DNA from 3 places in the Streptomyces sp. NPDC005496 genome. Region 1 is predicted to be linked to each of the others. Evidence: riboswitches for the same ligand, from Rfam matches in the RefSeq annotation. Region 1 holds a riboswitch; each other region holds the start of a gene.

Region 1 (7,160 bases):
CAGGTAGAGGCGGGCGTCGGCGAGCTGGGCGCGGGCGTCGGCACCGGTCTCGGGCATGGCTGGGTCCCCCGTGGTCGGTGGCGTACGGACCACGGCGGCCGGTCGGGCCGGCGGGCCGTGGTCCGTACACCGGAAGGTTGTCGGATCAGACGGCGAGCGCCTGGGCGCGGCGCTTCACCTCCGTGCCGCGATTCTCGCTCAGAGCCTGCGCGGGGGTGCCGGGCAGGGTCGAGTCGGGGGTGAAGAGCCACTCCAGCATCTCTTCGTCGGTGAAGCCGTCGTCCCGCAGGAGCGTCAAGGTGCCGGACAGGCCCTTGACGACCTTCTGCTCGGCCCCGTCGATGAAGGCGGCGGGGACGTGCAGCGCGCGGTTCTCACCACGGCGTACGGCGATGAGCTGGCCGTCCTTGACCAGCTGCCGGACGCGGGTCACCTCGACGCCGAGCAGTTCGGCGATGTCGGGGAGGGTGAGCCAGGCGGGGACGAGAGCATCGATCTTTGCGTCAATCTCGGTCACGGGACAAGCCTGCCATCTGGGACCGACAGTCGGAAGCCGAGGCCGTCCGACCTGGGGAGGAGCAGGCGGGCGGCGGACCGCCGGACGCCCTACGCCGCCGCCGTCTTCAGCGGCTTGGACGGGTCCGTCAGGGCGTCGGCGTCCATCGGCGTCCCCGCCTCGATCAGCTTGCGTCCCTGGGCGAGGTCCCGGGGCCGGCCCACGGCGAGCAGGGCGACCAGGCGGCCCTCGCGGAGCCAGCAGACCGTCCAGGCGGCGCCCGAGGGGTCACCGCGCCACAGGGTCGTGTCGGCGGAGGCGTGGTGGCCGACGTACTGGACGAAGCGGCCGAACTGCTCGGACCAGAAGTAGGGCACCGGGTCGTACGCCGCGGGGGCCTCGCCGATGATGTTCGCCGCCACCGTGCGCGGCCCCTGGAGGGCGTTGTCCCAGTGGTGGACCAGCAGGCGCCCCTCGTAGCGGCCCGACGGGAAGGAGGCGCAGTCGCCGACCGCGTAGACGTCGGGCGCGGAGGTGCGCAGGTGGGCGTCGGCCACGATCTCGCCGTGGGCGCCGAGTTCGATCCCGGAGCCGGCGAGCCAGGCGGTCGCGGGGCGGGCCCCGATGCCGACGACGACCGCGCCGGCGGGCACCCGCGAACCGTCGTCCAGGACCACCGCGCCGGGCTCGACGCGCTCCACGCGCGCGTGGGTGCGCAGCGCCGCCCCGCTGTCGGCGTACCAGCCGGCCATGGGGGCGGCCACCTCGGGAGGCAGCGCACCGGCGAGCGGCCGGTCGGCGGCCTCGACGACGGTCACCGCGCATCCGGCCTCGCGGGCCGCGGTCGCGAACTCGGCGCCGATCCAGCCCGCTCCGACGACCACGATGTCGTGCTGCTCGGCGAGCACCGGGCGCAGCCGCTCGGCGTCGTCCAGGGTGCGCAGCAGGTGGACTCCGGGGATGCCCTCGGTGCCCGGCAGCCGAATCGGTTCCGCCCCGGTGGCGATCACCAGGACGTCGTACGGCACGGGCCCGTCGGCGGTGTCCAGTTCGTGGTCCCCGGGGCGGGCGCCGAGCACCTCGCAGCCGAGCCGCAGTCCGATGCCGAGCGCCTCGAAGTCGACGTCGAAGGCGGAGCCCTCGGCCTTGCCGAGCAGCACCGCCTTGGACAGCGGCGGCCTGTCGTACGGCTGGTGCGGCTCCCCGCCGATCAGGGTCACCGTGCCGGTGAAGCCCTGTTCCCGCAGGGCGACCGCGGTCTGCACCCCGGCCATGCCCGCGCCCACGACGACGACTCGCGGCGCCGTGCGCTCCCCGGACTGCGTCTGCTCGCTCACGTGATCACCATAGACATCTGACACCACGTCAGTCACCGGGCGTGCTGGACGATCTCCTCCACCACGCTCGTCCCACTGCCCTCCTGCGACTCCCACTGCCAGTTCTCCTCAAGCCGTACCCGTCCGTCGGCCAGCTCGACGACCAGGGACACGCAGTGCCCGGAGGATGTCGTTCCGTCGTGCTTCAGCTGCACGTACCGGAAGTCGAGGCGGTCACCCTCACGACTACCCACGAGATGACCTCGTACGACATCGCCGCCCGCGTAGTCGGCCCAGATCCGTCCCTCCCGCTCGTGGTAGGTGAACCGGGTGCGGGTGCCGACCTGGCCCGGCGCCTGGTCGGCGACCGGGGCGAGGACGAGGCCGTCGAGCGAGCGGGCCATGCGGGGAGCTCCTCTACTGGGGGGCCGGGGCGACGGGCTAGGGTGGCCAACGTAAAGCACACGCGGGAGCCCGGACGCACCGGGCTGAGAGGGAGGCTGGACGGCCTCCGACCGTACGAACCTGATCCGGGTCATGCCGGCGAAGGGAGGGGCTGGACGCCCATGTCGCGTACCTCACAGTCCACGGACACCGCACGCGGGCCCTCGGGCTCGCCGGACGTCCTCGTCGTGGGCGGGGGCATCATCGGTCTGGTGACCGCCTGGCGGGCCGCGCAGCGCGGGCTCACCACCGCGGTCGTGGACCCCGAGCCGGGCGGCGGCGCCGCCCAGGTGGCCGCCGGCATGCTGGCCGCCGTCACCGAACTCCACTACGGCGAGCAGACGTTGCTCGGCCTCAACCTGGCCTCCGCCGAGCGCTACCCCGACTTCGCGGCGGAGCTGACCGAGGTCACCGGTCTCGGTCTCGGCTACCGCCGCTGCGGCACGCTCGCCGTCGCGCTGGACGCCGACGACCGCGCCCACCTGCGCGAACTGCACGCGTTGCAGCGCCGGTCGGGCCTGGAGTCGGCGTGGCTCAGCGGCCGGGACTGCCGCCGGCTGGAGCCGATGCTCGCACCGGGCGTGCGCGGCGGGCTGCGGGTGGACGGCGACCACCAGGTCGACCCGCGCCGGCTCGCCGCCGCCCTGGTCGTGGCCTGCGAGCGCGCCGGTGTCGTCCTGCACCGCACCTGGGCCGAGCGGCTGGACGTCGTCCGGGGCCGGGCCACCGGGGTGGTCACCACGGACGGCACCGCCCTGCCGGCCGGCCGGGTCGTCCTCGCCGCGGGCAGCCTCAGCGGACGGCTGGCGGGCGTCCCGGAGGACCTGCTGCCGCCGGTGCGCCCCGTGAAGGGGCAGGTGCTGCGGCTGACCGTGCCGCCGCGCTACGCGCCGTTCCTGAGCCGGACCGTGCGCGCCGTCGTGCGCGGCAGCCACGTCTACCTGGTGCCGCGCGAGAACGGCGAGCTGGTCGTCGGCGCCACCAGCGAGGAGCTGGGCTGGGACACCACGGTCACCGCGGGCGGTGTGTACGAGCTGCTGCGCGACGCCCACGAGCTGGTCCCCGGGATCACCGAACTGCCGCTGACCGAGACCCGCGCCGGGCTGCGCCCCTGCTCGCCGGACAACGCCCCGCTGCTCGGGCCGACCGGACTGGACGGCCTGCTGCTGGCCACCGGCCACCACCGCAACGGCGTGCTGCTCACCCCGGTCACCGGCGACGCCATGGCGCACGTCCTGACCACCGGTGAACTCCCGGACTTGGCACGCCCCTTCACCCCCCGCCGCTTCAGCACCGCCCTCACGGAGCAGCCCGCATGAACATCTTCGTCAACGGGGAGCGCCGGCACGTCGCCCCGGGCACCGCGCTCGACGCCCTCGTCGCGACCCTCACCGCTGCCCCGTCCGGTGTCGCCGTCGCCCTCAACGAGACCGTCGTCCCGCGCGGGCAGTGGGCCGGCACGGCCCTCGCCGACGGGGACCGCGTCGAAGTCCTCACCGCCGTCCAAGGAGGCTGACCCATGGCCGACGACCCCTTCGTCCTCGGCGGCACGTCCTACGCGTCCCGCCTGATCATGGGCACCGGCGGCGCCCCCAGCCTGGACCTGCTGGAGCGCTCCCTGGTGGCCTCCGGCACGGAGCTGACGACGGTCGCGATGCGCCGGGTCGACCCGCGGGCGCACGGTTCGGTGCTGTCCGTCCTCGACCGGCTCGGCATCCGCGTCCTGCCGAACACGGCGGGCTGCTTCACCGCGGGCGAGGCGGTCCTCACCGCCCGGCTCGCGCGGGAGGCCCTCGGCACCGACCTGGTGAAACTGGAGGTCATCGCCGACGAGCGCACGCTGCTGCCCGACCCGATCGAGCTGCTGGACGCCGCCGAGACGCTCGTCGACGACGGGTTCACGGTGCTGCCGTACACGAACGACGACCCGGTGCTGGCGCGGAAGCTGGAGGACGTCGGCTGCGCCGCGATCATGCCGCTGGGCTCGCCCATCGGCTCCGGCCTCGGCATCCGCAACCCGCACAACTTCCAGCTGATCGTGGAGCACGCGCGCGTGCCGGTCATCCTGGACGCGGGCGCCGGGACCGCGTCGGACGCCGCGCTCGCCATGGAGCTGGGATGCGCGGGTGTGATGCTCGCCTCGGCCGTGACCCGGGCGCAGGAGCCGGTGCTGATGGCCGACGCCATGCGGCACGCGGTGGAGGCGGGGCGGCTGGCGTACCGGGCGGGCCGCATCCCGCGCCGGCACTTTGCGGAGGCCTCCTCCCCGGTGGAGGGGCGCGCACGGCTGGACCCCGAGCGCCCCGCCTTCTAGGGCCTGTCGTTTGGATCAGGTCGGCCGTGACGGACGGTTCGTCCCGGCCGACCCGAGCGGGGTCTGGTGCGTGCAGCTGCAAGGCGGAGGAGGGAGTCGAAGCGATGGGGGTCCCCCCGCTCGAGCGGAGCCGAGAGTGGGGGAGTCGGCGACCGACGACAACGCCGCAGATGTGCGTGCCAGACCCCGCGACACCGGCCTGATCCAAACGACAGGCCCTAGCAGCCGGCGGCCCGGCGGGCCCGCGTCGGACCGGCCACACAACAGTCACAGCTCTGCTGCATTCCGCCCCCGGAAAGAGCGGACCGGGTGGGCGTGACGGTGGCGGCTCGTAGACTCACCTGCGTGGATACGACCCTTCAGGACCCGCTTGTCGGGCAGGTGCTCGACGGCCGCTACCGCGTCGACGCGCGGATCGCGGTCGGCGGGATGGCCACGGTCTACCGGGCCCTGGACACCCGCCTCGACCGCGTGCTCGCGCTCAAGGTGATGCACCCGGCGCTGGCCGCCGACGGCTCCTTCGTCGAGCGGTTCATCCGGGAGGCCAAGTCCGTGGCCCGGCTCGCCCACCCGAACGTGGTGCAGGTCTTCGACCAGGGGACGGACGGGTCGTACGTCTACCTGGCCATGGAGTACGTCGCCGGGTGCACCCTGCGTGACGTGCTGCGCGAGCGCGGGGCGCTCCAGCCGCGGGCCGCGCTCGACATCCTGGAGCCGGTCCTCGCCGCGCTCGGCGCCGCCCACCGCGCCGGTTTCGTCCACCGCGACATGAAGCCGGAGAACGTCCTGATAGGGGACGACGGCCGGGTCAAGGTGGCGGACTTCGGACTCGTGCGCGCCGTGGACACCGTGACGAACACCACGGGGTCCGTCCTCGGCACCGTCTCCTATCTCGCCCCCGAGCAGATAGAGCACGGCACGGCGGACCCCCGCGTCGACGTGTACGCCTGCGGCGTCGTCCTGTACGAGATGCTCACCGGCGACAAGCCGCACTCGGGCGACTCCCCCGCGCAGGTGCTCTACCAGCACCTGAACGCGGACGTGCCGCCGCCGTCGGCCGCCGTCCCGGGGCTGCCCCTCGTCCTGGACGACCTGGTCGCCTCGTCGACCGCGCGCGATCCCGAGGTGCGTCCGTACGACGCGGTGGCGTTGCTCGCCGAGGTGCTGGAGGCGCGCGGCGGGCTGAGCGCCGAGCAGCTGGACGCCGTACCGCCGAAGGCCGTGGCGGTGAACCACGACAACGCCGACGACCGGACGAGCGTGATCCCGCGCTCGCTGTCCGGGCAGCGGCCGCTGCCGGTGAACGAGGACGAGGCGGCGCTGAACCGCACCAGCGTCCTCGCGAGCCCGCCGGTCCCGCCGCGCCGGCGCCCCGGCGCCGGTGTGCGGCCCCGGCGCGGGATGGTCGCGATCGTGGCGGCCGTGCTGCTGGTGCTCGGCGTCGGCGCGGGCGTCTGGTACATCAACTCCGGCCAGTTCACCAAGGTCCCGGCGGTGCTGGAGAAGACCGAGGACCAGGCGAGGGACCGGCTGGAGGCGGCCGGCCTCGACGTGAAGGAGGTCCGGCGCGACTTCAGCGACACGGTGAAGCGGGGCACGGTCAGCAAGGTCGACCCCGGCGTCGGCGAGCGGATCCGGGAGAACGACTCGGTGACGCTGACCATCTCCAAGGGCCCCGAGGTCGTGAAGGTGCCGGACCTGGAGGGCGAGACGCTGGAGAGCGCCAGGGACCGGCTGAAGTCGGCGGGCCTGGCGGCCGGGATGGTCACCCGCGACTTCAGCGAGGACGTCGACCGCGGCTCAGTGATCGGCACGGAGCCCGGGGCCGGGACCGAGCGGCACGCCGGGTCGGCCATCGCGATCACGGTGAGCAAGGGCCGCGCGATCGACGTGCCCGATGTCACGGGTTCCTCGGTCGAGGACGCCACCGAGGAGCTGGAGGACGCGGGCCTGAAGGTCGAGGTCACCGCGGAGCGGGTGACGTCGTCGGAGTTCGACAAGGGCGAGGTCGCCGAGCAGAAGCCGGGCGGCGACGAGAAGCAGCTCGCGGAGGGCGACACCGTGACGCTGACCCTCTCCAAGGGCCCGGAGATGATCGAGGTCCCGGACGTCGTCGGGGACAGCGTGGACGACGCGACCCGGAAGCTGGAGGACGCCGGGTTCGAGGTCGACAAGAACCGCGGGCTGCTCGGCCTCTTCGGGGACACCGTCGAGAGCCAGTCGGTGGACGGCGGGGACAAGGCCCCCAAGGGATCGACGATCAGCATCGAGATCCGCTGAGCGGTTCCCGGCCGCTCCCCCGGGAGCGGCCGCCGGTCCGGCGGGCTCACCGCCGGAGCACCCGCCTGTGCATGACACCCTGAAGGGGTGACAAGCAAGCAGCTCCGCAATCCCGTCGGCGGCCATGTCCCGGTGGCCGGCGGCCTCGACACCGTCGGTCTGACCTACGCGCGTGAGATGGGCGCCGAGGCCGTGCAGGTCTTCGTCGCCAACCCGCGCGGCTGGGCGACGCCGGTCGGCAACCCCAGGCAGGACGAGGCGTTCCGCGCGGCCTGCGCCGCCGAGTCGATCCCGGCGTACGTCCACGCCC
Region 2 (7,160 bases), on a different contig from region 1:
CCTCGACCCGGCGCTGCGCGAGCGGATCTGCGCCGACGCCGTCCGGTTCGCCCGCGAGATCGGCTACCGCAACGCGGGCACCGTGGAGTTCCTCCTCGACCGGGACGGCAACCACGTCTTCATCGAGATGAACCCGCGCATCCAGGTCGAGCACACGGTGACCGAGGAGGTCACCGACGTCGACCTCGTCCAGGCCCAGCTGCGCATCGCCGCCGGTGAGACGCTGGCCGACCTCGGTCTCTCCCAGGAGACGGTCACCCTGCACGGCGCCGCCCTCCAGTGCCGTATCACCACCGAGGACCCGGCCAACGGCTTCCGCCCGGACACCGGCAGGATCAGCGCCTACCGCTCGCCCGGCGGCTCCGGCATCCGGCTGGACGGCGGCACCACCCACGCCGGCACGGAGATCAGCGCGCACTTCGACTCCATGCTGGTCAAGCTCACCTGCCGGGGCCGCGACTTCGACACCGCGATCGGCCGGGCCCGGCGTGCCGTGGCCGAGTTCCGCATCCGCGGCGTCGCCACGAACATCCCGTTCCTCCAGGCCGTCCTCGACGACCCGGACTTCCGCGCCGGCCGCGTCACCACGTCGTTCATCGAACGGCGCCCGCACCTGCTGACGGCACGCCACTCCGCCGACCGCGGCACGAAGCTGCTCACCTACCTCGCCGACGTCACCGTCAACAAGCCGCACGGCGAGCGCCCCGAGTCCGTCGACCCCGGCACGAAGATCCCGGTGGTGCCCGCCACGGAACCGCCCGCGGGCTCCCGGCAGCTCCTGGTCGAGCTCGGCCCCGAGGGCTTCGCCCGCCGGCTGCGCGAATCGCCGACCATCGGCGTCACCGACACCACGTTCCGCGACGCCCACCAGTCGCTCCTCGCCACCCGGGTCCGCACCAAGGACATGCTCGCCATCGCGCCCGTGGTCGCCCGGACCCTGCCCGAACTGCTGTCCCTGGAGTGCTGGGGCGGCGCCACCTACGACGTGGCGCTGCGCTTCCTCGCCGAGGACCCGTGGGAGCGGCTGGCGGCGCTGCGCGAGGCGGTGCCGAACATCTGCCTGCAGATGCTGCTGCGCGGCCGCAACACCGTGGGCTACACCCCGTACCCGACAGAGGTCACCGACGCCTTCGTGCAGGAGGCCGCGGCCACCGGCATCGACATCTTCCGCATCTTCGACGCGCTGAACGACGTCGGGCAGATGCGGCCCGCCATCGACGCCGTACGGGAGACCGGGACGGCCGTCGCCGAGGTCGCCCTCTGCTACACCTCCGACCTGTCCGACCCCTCCGAGCGGCTCTACACCCTCGACTACTACCTCCGCCTGGCCGAGCAGATCGTCGAGGCCGGCGCGCACGTCCTGGCCGTGAAGGACATGGCGGGCCTGCTGCGGGCCCCGGCCGCGGCGACCCTCGTCTCGGCGCTGCGCCGGGAGTTCGAGCTGCCGGTGCACATCCACACCCACGACACGGCGGGCGGCCAGCTCGCCACCTACCTCGCCGCGATCCAGGCCGGCGCCGACGCGGTCGACGGAGCGGTCGCGTCGATGGCGGGCACCACCTCGCAGCCGTCGCTGTCGGGCATCGTCGCCGCGACCGACTACTCCGAGCGGCCCACCGGGCTGAGCCTGAAGGCCGTGGGCGACCTGGAGCCGTACTGGGAGAGCGTCCGCAGGATCTACGCGCCCTTCGAGGCGGGCCTGGCCTCGCCGACCGGGCGGGTCTACCACCACGAGATCCCCGGCGGGCAGCTGTCCAACCTGCGCACGCAGGCGGTCGCGCTGGGTCTCGGCGACCGCTTCGAGGACATCGAGGCGATGTACGCCGCCGCCGACCGCATCCTCGGTCACCTGGTGAAGGTCACGCCGTCCTCGAAGGTGGTCGGCGACCTCGCGCTCCACCTGGTCGGCGCCGGTGTCTCGCCGGAGGACTTCGAGGCCAACCCGAACCGGTTCGACATCCCCGACTCCGTCATCGGTTTCCTGCGGGGCGAGTTGGGCAACCCGCCCGGCGGCTGGCCCGAGCCGTTCCGTACCAGGGCGCTGGAGGGGCGCGCTGCCCCCAAGCCGCAGGAGGAGCTTTCCGCGGACGACCGCGAGGGCCTCGCCAAGGACCGGCGCGCGACCCTGAACCGGCTGCTGTTCCCGGGCCCGACACGGGAGTTCGAGACGCACCGCCAGACCTACGGCGACACCAGCCTGCTGGACAGCAAGGACTTCTTCTACGGACTCCGCCCGGGGAAGGAGTACGCGGTCGACCTCGAACCGGGCGTGCGGCTGCTCATCGAGCTGGAGGCGGTCGGCGAGGCCGACGAGCGCGGTATGCGGACCGTGATGTCCGCGCTCAACGGCCAACTGCGGCCGATCCAGGTACGCGACACCGCTGTGTCCTCCGACATCCCGGCGACGGAGAAGGCTGACCGGGCCAACCCCGGTCACGTCGCCGCGCCGTTCGCCGGAGTGGTGACCCTCGCGGTCGCCGAGGGCGACGAGGTGGAGGCGGGCGCCACGGTCGCCACCATCGAGGCGATGAAGATGGAGGCCTCGGTCACCGCCTCGAAGTCCGGGAAGGTGTCGCGGCTCGCGATCAACCGCATCCAGCAGGTGGAGGGCGGCGACCTGCTCGTCGAGATCGCCTGACCCCCGACCCACCGGACCCGGCAGCCAGGCCCGTCCGGCCGCTCCGCCGCACGTGACACAGGGGTGGGGGGGGCGCGGGGGGGGGGGGCCCCCCCCGCCCCCCCCCCCCCGGCCCCCCCCCCCCCCCCACCCCTGTGGCTATCCTGTCCCGCACAACCGGACACGGGGTGCCCCGCACGAGGGCTGAGATCACACCCGTCGAACCTGAACCAGTTAGGACTGGCGGAGGGATGTCTCATGTCGTTGCCGCATGCCCGTGGCGAGGTGGCCGTCGCAGGCCCGCAGGGCGCCTTCGACGGGCGGATGCCCGCGGCCCCCGGTGACCTGCGGGTCGAGGCGCGGGGCATAGCGCCCGTTCCCGAGGACGCCCGCTACGGCGGCCCCGGGCGGCTGTTCACCGTGTGGTTCGCGCCCAACCTGACCATGACGGGGGTGTTCACCGGCACCGTCGGCGCCGCACTCGGCCTCGACTTCGCCACCGCGCTCGCGGCCGTCGTCCTCGGCACCCTCCTCGGTGCCGTACCGACCGCCTTCCTCGGCACCTGGGGCAGCCAGACCGGCGCGGCCCAACTCCCGCTCTCCCGGCTCGCGTTCGGCCCCGCCGTCGTACTGCCCGGCGCTTTGCAGTGGCTGTCGTCGATCGCCTGGGACGCGCTGATCGGCCTGTTCGGCGGAGACGCGCTGGCCCAGCTCTGCGGCCGGCCGTTCTGGCTCGGCGTCCTGGTCGTGATGGCCGCACAGGGAGCGCTCGGCGTCCTCGGGTACGAGGCGATCCACCGCCTCCAGACCGTGATGACCTTCGCGCTCGGCGCCGCCTTCCTCGCCCTCACGGCCAGACTGGCGACCGGTGACCCACGCCTCGCCACGGCCACCGCGCACGGCGCCGACCGCGCCGGCGCCTTCGTCCTGACCTGCGCCGTCGCACTGAGCCTCGCCCTGTCCTGGGCCCCCTACGCCAGCGACTTCAGCCGCTACCTGCCGCGCTCCGCGTCCCGGCCCCGGATGTTCCGGTGCACGCTGCTCGGTCTCGCCGTCTCCTTCGTCGCCGTCCAGGCGCTCGGCCTGTGGGGCGCGTCCGTCTTCACCGACCAGACCGCCCACGGCGTCGACGCGCTGCTCGGCGGCGGGGTACCGGGCGCCCTCGGACTGCTCGCCGTGGCGCTCGCCGCCCTGTGCAGCAACGCCATGAACGACTACAGCGGCTCCCTGGCACTGCAGACCATGGGGGTACGGCTGCCGCGTCCCGTCGCAGCCGCCCTGGCCGCGGCGCTCGGGTTCCCGCTCGTGCTCTGGATGCACGCCGCGGACACCACCGCCCGCTTCCAGAACGTGCTCCTCCTCGTCGGCTACTGGATCCCCGGGTTCGTCGCCGTCGTGGCCGTCGACTGGAGCGTGCGCCGCAGGGCCCGCAGCGGCGCACCGGTCGACCTCGCCGCCGAGGAGGCCCGCCCGCGGCCGTGGTGGCCGGCGCTCGTCGCGTTCGCCGCCGCCTTCGCCGCCGCGGTCCCGTTCATGAGCACCAGCCTGTACGTCGGCCCGGTGGCCAAGGCCCTGCACGGCGCCGACCTCGCCTACCCCGTGGCCTTCGCCGCGGCCCTCGTGGTGTACGCCCCACTGCGCCTGCGCGCCCGCCGCTGACCCCGGCGTCCCCGCCGCCGCACGCCCCTTCCCCGTACGGAGAACCAGGTATGACTCCCTCCACCGGCCCCGCCGCACCGTCCCTCGCGCCGCCCCGCGTCCTGACCGTCGCCGGCTCGGACTCCGGCGGCGGCGCGGGCATCCAGGCCGACCTGAAGACGATGCTCGCGCTGGGCGCGCACGGCATGAGCGTGCTGACCGCGGTCACCGCGCAGAACTCCGTCGGCGTCCAGGGCGCCTGGGAGCTCCCGGCCGATGCCGTGCGCGCGCAGTACCGCAGCGTCGTAAACGACATCGGCGTGCAGGCCGTGAAGACCGGCATGCTCGCCTCGGCCGAACTGGTGCGCCTGGTCGCCGAGTTGCTGGCGGGGACCGCCGCGCCGGTGGTCGTGGACCCGGTGAGCGTCTCCAAGCACGGCGACCGCCTGCTGGCGGACGAGGCCCTGGACGCCGTACGTACCGCGCTGCTGCCGGTGGCGACGGTGGCCACCCCGAACCTGGACGAGACCGCGCAGCTCACGGGTGTCCGCGCCACGGACGAACGGGGCATGTCCGAGGCGGCCGAACGGCTGCTGGCGTTCGGGCCGCGCTGGGTCCTGGTGAAGGGCGGGCACCTGCCCGGCGAGGCCGTGGACCTGCTCACCGACGGCGCCGAGGAGCACTGGCTGCGCGCGCCCCGCCACGACAACCGCCATACCCACGGAACCGGTTGCACCCTGGCCTCCGCGGTGGCCGTGGGCCTGGCGCAGGGGCTGCCCGTGCCGGAGGCGGTGCGGCGCGCGAAGGACTACGTCACGGGCGCGATAGCCGCGGGCTTCCCGCTGGGCGCGGGTCTGGGCCCGGTCGACCACGGCTGGCGGCTGCGCGAGAACCGCTGACCCGAGCCGGACCCGGGGTGTACGTCAGGGGCCGGTGCGCAGGGGCGTCAGGGAGACCGTGGAGGCGTTGCCGGACACGGGCACCTCGCCGTGCGTCCACCGCACCCGCAGTGAGGCCTTCTCGTCGGGCGGCGTGACCAGGAGCGCGTCCGGTTCGGCGGTCTTCGCGCCGCTGATCCCGGGGTTGGAGAAGGTCAGACCGGCCAGGGCGCTCTGCCCCGGCGCCAGGGTGACCGTCCTCGGCTTCTCCGACGACCGCTTCGGGTCGGGGCCGAGCTGCCTGCCGGACGCGTCGACGAAGGCCGCGCCGGGGAAGCCGCGCACGGTGCAGGTGCGCGAGGAGCCGTTGGTCAGGACGACGCGGAAGTTCTCCTGCCCGGCGCCGGGGTCGTTGTCCCCGACCGAGGCGCGCAGCTCGGAGGTGTGGCACCGGCCGCCCGGAGTGCCGCTCCCGACCGGGCTCGGAGCGGACGATGAGGTACGGCCCGCCCCCGTCGGCGTCGCGTCCCCGCCCGGACTCGTCGGGCCGCTCGAACCGGCGGCCGAGGTGGGTGTGCCGGAAGCCGTTCCGGCCGTGCCGGACGCCTTCGTCGGCGTACCGCTCGAGCCGTCGTCACCGCCGCAGCCGGTCAGCAGCCCGAGCAACGCGAGGCCCGCGAGCGCCGCCGGCACCCGGAAGCGGGCGGGCGTACGCCGGGCCCGGGCCGCGCCCGGCCGGTCCGTGCCGTCACGCAGGAAGGTCGCCATGCCACAACTCCTCGGGTCGCACCGCACTCACGGCACGCGGCGACCGTGGTGGTCCACCGCACGCGCCACGACGCGTTCTGCCCCGTCACCGTGCTCCGACGCACCCCGGCCCCGGGAAGTTCGCGGAATCGGCCTACGGGCCCGCGCACGTACGGGCCGGGCGAAGCGGTAGGCACACCCCCGCCTGCACAGAACCCCGGCAACCGCCTGAGCACTTACCCCGGGCGCCTGACCTGGCCCGGAGCCGCGCCGGAATCCGGTGGCGCCGAACGGGTGGACTCGAAGGGACGCGTACCAGGCCGGGACCTCCGCCCCCGGGTCCGGATGGGACGTTGCCCTCGAACCCCCGACCTGGAAGAGGTCCCCTGTGCGACGTACCCCCTCCCGCCGCCTGTTCGCCGCATCGCTGCTGGTGGCGTCCATCCTGGCGCCCATGACCGCGATCCCCGCCACGGCCGACCACGCCGTGGTCGCCGACCGCTTCGACAAGGACAGGACCCCACCGGACGGACTCGGCCGGAAACTGACCGCCCGGCTGGACAAGGCCGTCGAGAAGGTCCGCCGGGCGGCCGAGATCCCCGGCGTCGTCGTCGGCCTGTGGATGCCGGGCAAGGGCAGCTACGTCCGCGCGACCGGCCTCGCCAACATCGACACCGGTGAGCCGATGACCACCCGTGAGTTCGTCCGGATCGGCAGCGAGACCAAGACCTTCACGGTCACCGCGCTGCTCAAGCTCGTCGACGACGGCCGGATCGGCCTCGACGACCCCATCTCCGCCTACGTCGACGGCGTACCGAACGGCGACCGCATCACCCTGCGGCACCTGGCCGAGATGCGCAGCGGCCTGTACCCGTACAGCGACGACCCGGACTTCGACCACGACCTGATGAGCGACCCCAACCGCTACTTCTCCCCGGAGGAGCTGCTCGAGTACGGCTACCGGCACAAGAACACCTTCGCGCCCGGGAAGAAGTTCGAGTACAACAACAGCAACCTGATCCTGCTCGGCCTGGTGATCGAGAAGGTCACCGGCCACCGCCTCGCCGACGTCATCGAGCGCCGCGTGCTGCGCCCGGCCCACCTGCGCCACACGCTGTTCCCGGAGGGCTCCGAGTTCCCCGAGCCGCACCCGCGGGGGTACACGAACCAGACCCTGAGCGGCGAGGTCGCCGACTCCACGGACTGGGACCCGAGTTGGGCCTGGGCGGCGGGCGCGATGATCTCGAACCTGCACGACCTGCACCGCTGGGCCAAGATCG
Region 3 (7,160 bases), on a different contig from region 1:
GATGCTGCGGCCCGGGCCGCGCAGCTCGCGCGCCGGGTCGTCCGGCTGGGTGCGCTGCACGAACTCCACGATCTCCAGCCACTCGTCGATCGCGTCCGCCGCCACGTCGGGCGCGACCTCGTACGGCAGCCCGGCGGCCGCGGCCGCGTCGGCCCGGTGGATCGCCAGCTCGTGCGTCATCCGGCGGGCCCAGAAGCCCGAGTCCTGCTCCTCGGCCCACGTCCACACGGGTGTGCCGGGGCCGGCCGCCCGCAGGGTCCCGACGATCATCTCGCCGGTCTCGGCGAGCCAGGCGTCCAGTGCGGCCGGGTCGCCCTCGGCCTCCGGTCCCCCGCCGAGCGGCACCTCCTTCTCGGGCACGTCGGCGCGGGCCCGGGTCCGGACGAGGAGTTCGGCCCAGCGCAGCGCTCCGCCGGTGTGCCGTACGAGCTGCTCCAGCGACCAGTCCGGACAGGTCGGCACGGTGGCGGCCAGATCGGCGCCCGAGGTCACGACCTCCCTCAACTGCCGTACCTGGAGCTCGATCGAGTCGCAGTACCGTGCGTGTCCGAGTCGCGTCATGACCCGCACCCTACGCAGCCGGCCCCTCCCCCAGCACGACGATTTCCGCCGCGTCGAACTCCACGCCGACCTCGTCCCCGAGCCCGGGCGCGTCCCGCAGCGCACAGGCCGCTTCGAGCGGTGGGGCCTCACGCGGCTGCAGCCGTACGGCCACGTGTGTGCCGCGGAACGTGCGTGCGGCCACGGTGCAGCGCAGCCCGTCCGCCGGTGCCACGAGCCGTACCCCGGCGGGCCTGACGAGCAGCGTGCGCGGCCCCTGGGGCGCGCCGTCCGCGACGGGGACCTTCCCCCACGGGGTGTCCGCGGCGGCCCCGGTCACCGTCGCCGGGACCACGTTGTCGAAGCCGAGGAAGCGGGCCACGAACGCGTCCGCCGGGCGCTGCCAGACGTCAAGGGGCGTGCCGGACTGGGCGATCCGCCCGTCGCGCATCACGACGACCCGGTCGGCGAGGGCGAACGCCTCACCCTGGTCGTGCGTCACAGCGAGCACGGTCGTCCCCAACTCGCTGAACAGCTCCCGCAGTTCGACGACGAGCCGCTCCCGAAGCGAGCGGTCGAGCTGTCCGAGGGGCTCGTCCAGCATCAGCAGCCGGGGCCGGGGCGCGAGGGCGCGGGCCAGCGCCACCCGCTGCTGCTCGCCTCCGGAGAGCGAGGCGACGGCCCGGGACGCGGACCCGGGCAGCCCGACGAGCTCCAGCAACTCCCCTACCCGCAGCGCCTGTTCGCTCTTGGCCGCACCGTGCATCCGCAGCCCGAAGGCGACGTTCCCGCCGACGTCGCGCTGCGGGAACAGCTGGTGGTCCTGGAACATCAGACCCACGCCCCGCCTGTGCGCGGGGACCCCCGACTGGTCCCGGCCGTCGAGCAGTACGCGGCCGGCGTCGAGCGCCTGGAGTCCGGCCACGGCCCGCAGCAGGGTCGACTTGCCGCTGCCGCTCGGCCCCAGCACGCACACGATCTCGTGCTCGGCGACATCGAGTCCGACGGCGTCGAGCACGGGCCGCCCGCCGAAGCGCACGGTCGCCCCCTCCAGCCTCAGCAGGGCGTCGGCCCCTTTGGTGAGCCGGCTCATCAGAACTCCCCCGAACGGTCGGTGCGGATGCGCTCCAGCAGCAGCAGCGCGACCGCGCACACCGCCATCAGGATGGTCGAAAGGGCCATGGCCTGGCCGTAGTTGAGGTCACCCGGGCGGCCGAGGAGCCGAGCCACGGTGACCGGGAGCGTCGGGTTGTCGGGCCGCGCGATGAAGACCGTCGCGCCGAACTCGCCGAGTGACACGGCGAACGCGAAACCGGCCGCGACGAGCAGGGCGCGGCGCACCATGGGCAGGTCGACCTCGCGCCACACCCGCCACGGCGATGCCCCCAGCACGGCGGCGGCCTCCCGGAGCCGCTCGTCGACCGCCCGCAGCACGGGCAGCATCGTGCGGACGACGAAGGGGACACCGACCAGCGCCTGCGCGAGCGGCACCAGGATCCACGAGGACCGCAGATCCAGCGGCGGCTCGTCCAGGGCGATCAGGAACCCGAAGCCGACCGTCACGGCGGAGACGCCGAGCGGCAGCATCAGCAGCGCGTCGAACCCGCGGACGAGCCGTCCCGCGCGCCGGGTGAGGGCGGCGGCCGCGAGCCCCCCGATCAGCACGGCGACGGCGGTGGCCGCGAGCGCGTACCGGACCGAGTTGCCGATCGCCTCGATCGGCGGCACGAGGAACATGCCGCCGTCCTCCGACGTGAGCGCCCGGTAGTACGCGAAGCCGTGGCCGCCCGGGGTGTCCAGGGACCGCTGGACGAGCACGGCGAGCGGCAGTACGAGCAGGACGGCGATGCTCGCCAGGACCCCGGCGAGCAGTGCCCACTGCCCGGCGCCGCGGGGTCTGCGCGCGGTCAGCGAGGCGTCCACGAGCCGCAGCGCGGTCTCCCGGCGCCGTACGGTCCGGGCGTGCACGGCGAGGATCGCGCCGACCGCCGCGAACTGCACGAGGGTGAGCACCGCGGCGGTGGACAGGTCGAAGATCTCGGAGGTCTGCCGGTAGATCTCCACCTCCAGGGTGGAGAAGGTGGGGCCGCCGAGGATCTGCACCACACCGAAGGAGGTGAAGGTGAAGAGGAAGACCATGAGCGTGGCGGCGGCCAGCGCGGGGCCGAGCGCGGGAAGGGTCACCTTGCGCCAGGCGGCGAACCGGGAGGCGCCGAGCACCCGGGCGGCCTCTTCCTGGCGCGGGTCGAGCTGCGACCAGAGGCCGCCGACCGTCCGTACGACGACCGCGTAGTTGAAGAAGACGTGCGCGAGCAGGATCGCCCACACGGTGGTGTCCAGGCGTACGCCCCACAGCTCGTCCAGCAGCCCGCCCCGGCCGACCAGCGCCAGGAAGGCCGTGCCGACGACGACGGTGGGCAGCACGAACGGGACTGTCACGACCGCGCGCAGCACCTGTTTGCCCCGGAAGTCGAAGCGCGCGAAGACGTACGCGCCGGGGAGCGCGACCAGCAGGGTGAGCGCGGTGGAGGCGAGCGCCTGCCAGGTGGTGAACCACAGGACGTGCCGGACGTCGGACTGCCCGAGCACGTCGGCGATCCTGGCGAACCGCCAGGCCCCGCCGACGTGCAGCCCGCGGGCGACGATCGCCGCGACCGGGTAGGCGAAGAAGACCGCGAAGAACGCGACGGGCAGGGCCATCAGACCGAGCCGCGCCGCACTCCCGCGCCTCCCGGTCGCCGCTTTCGCGGGCGGCTTGCCTACTTCAGTACGAGCGAGGTCCACGACTTGACCCACTGGTCGCGGTGGTCGGCGATCCGGGCGGGGGCGAGGGTCTCGGGGTCCTTCGCCTGCGGGCCGAACGCGGTGAACTCGGCGGGCACCCGGGCGCCCTCGATCACCGGGTAGACGAACATGTTCAGCGGCATGTCCTCCTGGAACCGCTTGGAGACCAGGAAGTCGACGAGCGCCTTGCCGCCCTCGGTGTTCTTCGCGTTGCTGAGCAGGCCCGCGTACTCGACCTGCCGGAAGCAGGTGCCGGTCGCGACGCCGGTGGGCGCGGTCTTCGGCTTCGGGTCGGCGTAGATCACCTCGGCGGGCGGGGAGGAGGCGTAGGAGACGACGAGCGGGCGGTCGGCCTTGGCCTTCCTGCCGCCGGCGGAGCCGGAGAACTCCTCGTTGTAGGCCTGCTCCCAGCCGTCGACGACCTTCACGCCGTTGGCCTTGAGCTTCTTCCAGTAGCCCTGCCAGCCGTCGCCGTACGCGGCGGCCGTGCCGAGCAGGAAGCCGAGGCCGGGCGAGGAGGTGGAGGCGTTCTCCGTGACGAGGAGGTTCTTGTACGCGGGCTCGGTGAGGTCGTCGAAGGACTTCGGCGGGGTCAGCTTGTGCTCGGTGAACCAGGCCTTGTCGTAGTTGACGCAGATGTCGCCCGTGTCGATGGGGGTCACCCGGTGCTTGCCCTGGTCGGCCCGGTACTCGGGGAGCACCCCGTCCGCCCCCTTGGCCTCGTACGGCTGGAAGAGGCCGTTGTCGAGCGCGCGGGACAGCAGGGTGTTGTCGACGCCGAAGAAGACGTCGCCCTGCGGGTTGTCCTTGGTGAGGATCGCCTTGTTGACCGCCTGCCCGGCGTCGCCGTCCTTGAGGACCTTGACCCGGTAGCCGGACTGCTTCTCGAACTCCTTGAGCACGTCCTTGGAGGCGATGAAGGAGTCGTGGCTGACCAGGGTGACGGTCTTGGAGCCGGCGGCGTCGGTCCCGGAGTCGGACGAGCCGCACGCCGACAGCGTGACGAGCCCGAGTCCGGTGGCCACGATCGCGGCCGTGAACTTCGTGGTGGTGCTCACTGGATTCCTCCTGGAGTGACCAGGAAGAGACGCGGCCCTGCCCGGGAACCTCTGAAAGTTCCCGGGCAGGGCGCAACAGCTTGAGTGATGACCGAACTTCCTACCCAGAATGACCTGGGCAAGGTTCAGAGGGTCTGCGGCCCGTGCCGCACTCTCAGCGCTGTGGCGCTCCCCTGTCGGAATATGAAGATGTGTGTACGGGAGTCAGACTACCGCCCGCCGTTCCGCGGGCCCCGACCGCCGTCACCGGGGCCGGGACGAGCCCGTCCCCTACCGCTCGGACGCGGCCAGCTGCCCGCACGCCCCGTCGATCTCCTGGCCGCGGGTGTCCCGGACGGTGACCGGCACGCCGTGCGCCGCGATGGCCTCGACGAACGCCTTCTCGTCCTCGGGACGGGAGGCGGTCCACTTGGAGCCGGGTGTCGGGTTCAGCGGGATCAGGTTCACGTGGACCGGCTTGCCCCGGAGCAGCCGGCCGAGCCGGTCACCTCGCCACGCCTGGTCGTTGATGTCCCGGATGAGGGCGTACTCGATGGACAGGCGGCGCCCCGACTTGGCGGCGTACTCCCAGCCGGCGTCGAGGACCTCGCGGACCTTCCACCGGGTGTTGACGGGGACGAGGGTGTCGCGCAGCTCGTCGTCCGGCGCGTGCAGGGAGATGGCGAGGCGGCACTTGAAGCCCTCGTCGGCGAACCGGTGGATGGCGGGCACGAGGCCCACGGTCGACACGGTGATGCCGCGCTGCGAGAGCCCGAGGCCGTCGGGCTCGGGGTCGGTGAGCGCCCGGATCGAGCCGACGACCCGCTTGTAGTTGGCGAGCGGCTCGCCCATGCCCATGAACACGATGTTGCTGAGCCGCGCCGGGCCGCCGGGGATCTCGCCGTCCCTGAGCGCCCGCATCCCGTCGACGATCTGGTGCACGATCTCGCCGGTCGACAGGTTCCGGTCGAGGCCGGCCTGTCCGGTGGCGCAGAACGGGCAGTTCATCCCGCAGCCCGCCTGCGAGCTGATGCACATGGTGACCCGGTCCGGGTAGCGCATCAGCACGGACTCGACGAGCGTGCCGTCGAAGAGCCGCCAGAGGGTCTTGCGGGTGGTGTCGTCGTCGCAGCTGATGTGCCGCACGACCGACATCAGCTCGGGGAGCAGCGCCTCCTGGAGCTTGCCGCGCGAGGCGGCCGGGATGTCCGTCCACTCCGCCGGGTCGTGCGCGTACCGCGCGAAGTAGTGCTGCGAGAGCTGCTTGGCGCGGAACGGCTTCTCGCCGATCGCGGCGACCGCCTCTTTGCGCTCGGCGGGCGTGAGATCGGCAAGGTGCCGCGGCGGCTTCTTGGCTCCGCGGGGGGCGACGAAAGTAAGTTCTCCGGGCTTAGGCATGGCTGTACCAGTGTCGCAGATCGAATGGTGTGATCCGGGGGCCGCGTTGTGCCGGCAGGGGGCCCGGAGTCACTCGGTCACGCGGGGCGCTGTCGCCGGAGGCACACCTACCCCTAGTATCGAACGGGTGTACGAAAACATGTCTCGCCCCATCGTCGTCCAACGCGTCACCGGCACCGGCGGGCGCCGGGTGACGATCCGCGCCCAGGTGGCCGGGCTCGCGCACAGCGACGCCGACGTGGTCGAGTTTCTGCGGCGCGCGGGACTCCCGGACGCCTGGGAGCTGCTGGACGACCCGGACTGGGTGGAGTGGCAGGGCGGCCGGCCGCACGAGTACGGCACGGACTGACGCCGGGACCCGTCCCTACGAAGGAGGGGCCCGCCGTCCTGTGGACAGCGGGCCCCCCGTTCGGAGCAAAGCCTCAGCGGCGCAGGTCAGCCGGACCCCACGAAGAGGACCAGCAGCAGCCACACCACCGGCGCGGTCGGCAGGAGCGAGTCCAGCCGGTCCATGATGCCGCCGTGCCCCGGCAGGAGCGTGCCCATGTCCTTGATGCCGAGGTCCCGCTTGATCATGGACTCGCCGAGGTCGCCGAGCGTGGCGCTGACCGCGACCGCGAGCCCGAGGAGCAGTCCCTGCCACCAGCTGCCGTCGTCGATCAGGAACTCCATGCACAGCGCACCCGCCGCCATGGCGAAGGCGATGGCGCCGCCGAGACCCTCACGGGTCTTGCCGGGGCTGATGCGCGGCGCCAGCTTGTGCGTGCCGAAACGCCAGCCGACGGCGTACGCGCCGGTGTCGCTGACGACGGTGAGCAGCAGGAACGTCAGGACGCGCCAGGGACCGTCGTCGGCCGCCAGCATGAGGGCGACGAACGTGGCGAGGAACGGCACGTAGAAGGCGGCGAAGACCCCGGCCGTGACGTCCTTGAGGTACCCCTCGGGGGGTTCCGTCATCCGCCAGACCAGGACCGCGAGCGCGGTCAGCGCCATCGCCACCCAGGCGCCCTCGGTGCCCCGCGCGTACCCGGCGACGACCATGGCCGCACCGCCGATCGCGAGCGGCACGAGAGGCGCCTTGATGCCCTTGCGCTCGGACAGCCGTGACGTGAGCTCCCACAGGCCCACCACCACGGCGACCGCTATCACCCCGATGAACACGGCCTTGACGACGAACAACGACGCGATGATCACCGCACCGAGCCCGACGCCCACTCCTATGGCCGCGCCCAGGTCACGGCCCGCACTCTTCTTCTGAGGTGCGGGCGCTGGCTGGTGGGCGGCGCTGGGCATGGGCTCCTGCGGACTCTGCGGGTGGTGCGACGGGCCCGCGTAGGGCGCCGCCGATGGTGTCTCGTCGCGGAACAAGGGGCCGCTCAGCCGAGCTGCCCCCCGGTCGTC

What was found. A riboswitch is a leader RNA that binds a small molecule or an ion and turns the genes downstream of it on or off. The one in region 1 is predicted to bind thiamine pyrophosphate.
Region 2: linked by a shared signal. The riboswitch ahead of ACFYQQ_RS00080 (purine-cytosine permease family protein) and the one ahead of thiO (glycine oxidase ThiO) in region 1 are both predicted to bind thiamine pyrophosphate.
Region 3: linked by a shared signal. The riboswitch ahead of ACFYQQ_RS35875 (thiamine ABC transporter substrate-binding protein) and the one ahead of thiO (glycine oxidase ThiO) in region 1 are both predicted to bind thiamine pyrophosphate.

What each region holds. Positions count from the first base shown of each region.
Region 1 covers NZ_JBIAJQ010000020.1:43,146-50,305, reverse strand. The annotation lists gene thiE (thiamine phosphate synthase) at 1-57, opposite strand, end outside; gene ACFYQQ_RS38930 (Rv2175c family DNA-binding protein) at 146-517, opposite strand; gene ACFYQQ_RS38925 (FAD-dependent oxidoreductase) at 607-1,833, opposite strand; gene ACFYQQ_RS38920 (hypothetical protein) at 1,866-2,216, opposite strand; TPP riboswitch at 2,269-2,381, shown strand; gene thiO (glycine oxidase ThiO) at 2,379-3,575, shown strand; gene thiS (sulfur carrier protein ThiS) at 3,572-3,772, shown strand; gene ACFYQQ_RS38905 (thiazole synthase) at 3,776-4,570, shown strand; gene pknB (Stk1 family PASTA domain-containing Ser/Thr kinase) at 4,916-6,850, shown strand; gene ACFYQQ_RS38895 (deoxyribonuclease IV) at 6,938-7,160, shown strand, end outside.
Region 2 covers NZ_JBIAJQ010000001.1:12,491-19,650, reverse strand. The annotation lists gene ACFYQQ_RS00085 (pyruvate carboxylase) at 1-2,638, shown strand, start outside; TPP riboswitch at 2,792-2,886, shown strand; gene ACFYQQ_RS00080 (purine-cytosine permease family protein) at 2,876-4,276, shown strand; gene thiD (bifunctional hydroxymethylpyrimidine kinase/phosphomethylpyrimidine kinase) at 4,327-5,154, shown strand; gene ACFYQQ_RS00070 (DUF4232 domain-containing protein) at 5,179-5,901, opposite strand; gene ACFYQQ_RS00065 (serine hydrolase domain-containing protein) at 6,269-7,160, shown strand, end outside.
Region 3 covers NZ_JBIAJQ010000015.1:128,191-135,350, forward strand. The annotation lists gene ACFYQQ_RS35860 (maleylpyruvate isomerase family mycothiol-dependent enzyme) at 1-561, opposite strand, end outside; gene ACFYQQ_RS35865 (ABC transporter ATP-binding protein) at 572-1,633, opposite strand; gene ACFYQQ_RS35870 (iron ABC transporter permease) at 1,633-3,324, opposite strand; gene ACFYQQ_RS35875 (thiamine ABC transporter substrate-binding protein) at 3,300-4,382, opposite strand; TPP riboswitch at 4,462-4,567, opposite strand; gene rlmN (23S rRNA (adenine(2503)-C(2))-methyltransferase RlmN) at 4,653-5,759, opposite strand; gene ACFYQQ_RS35885 (hypothetical protein) at 5,899-6,108, shown strand; gene ACFYQQ_RS35890 (phosphatidate cytidylyltransferase) at 6,195-7,160, opposite strand, start outside.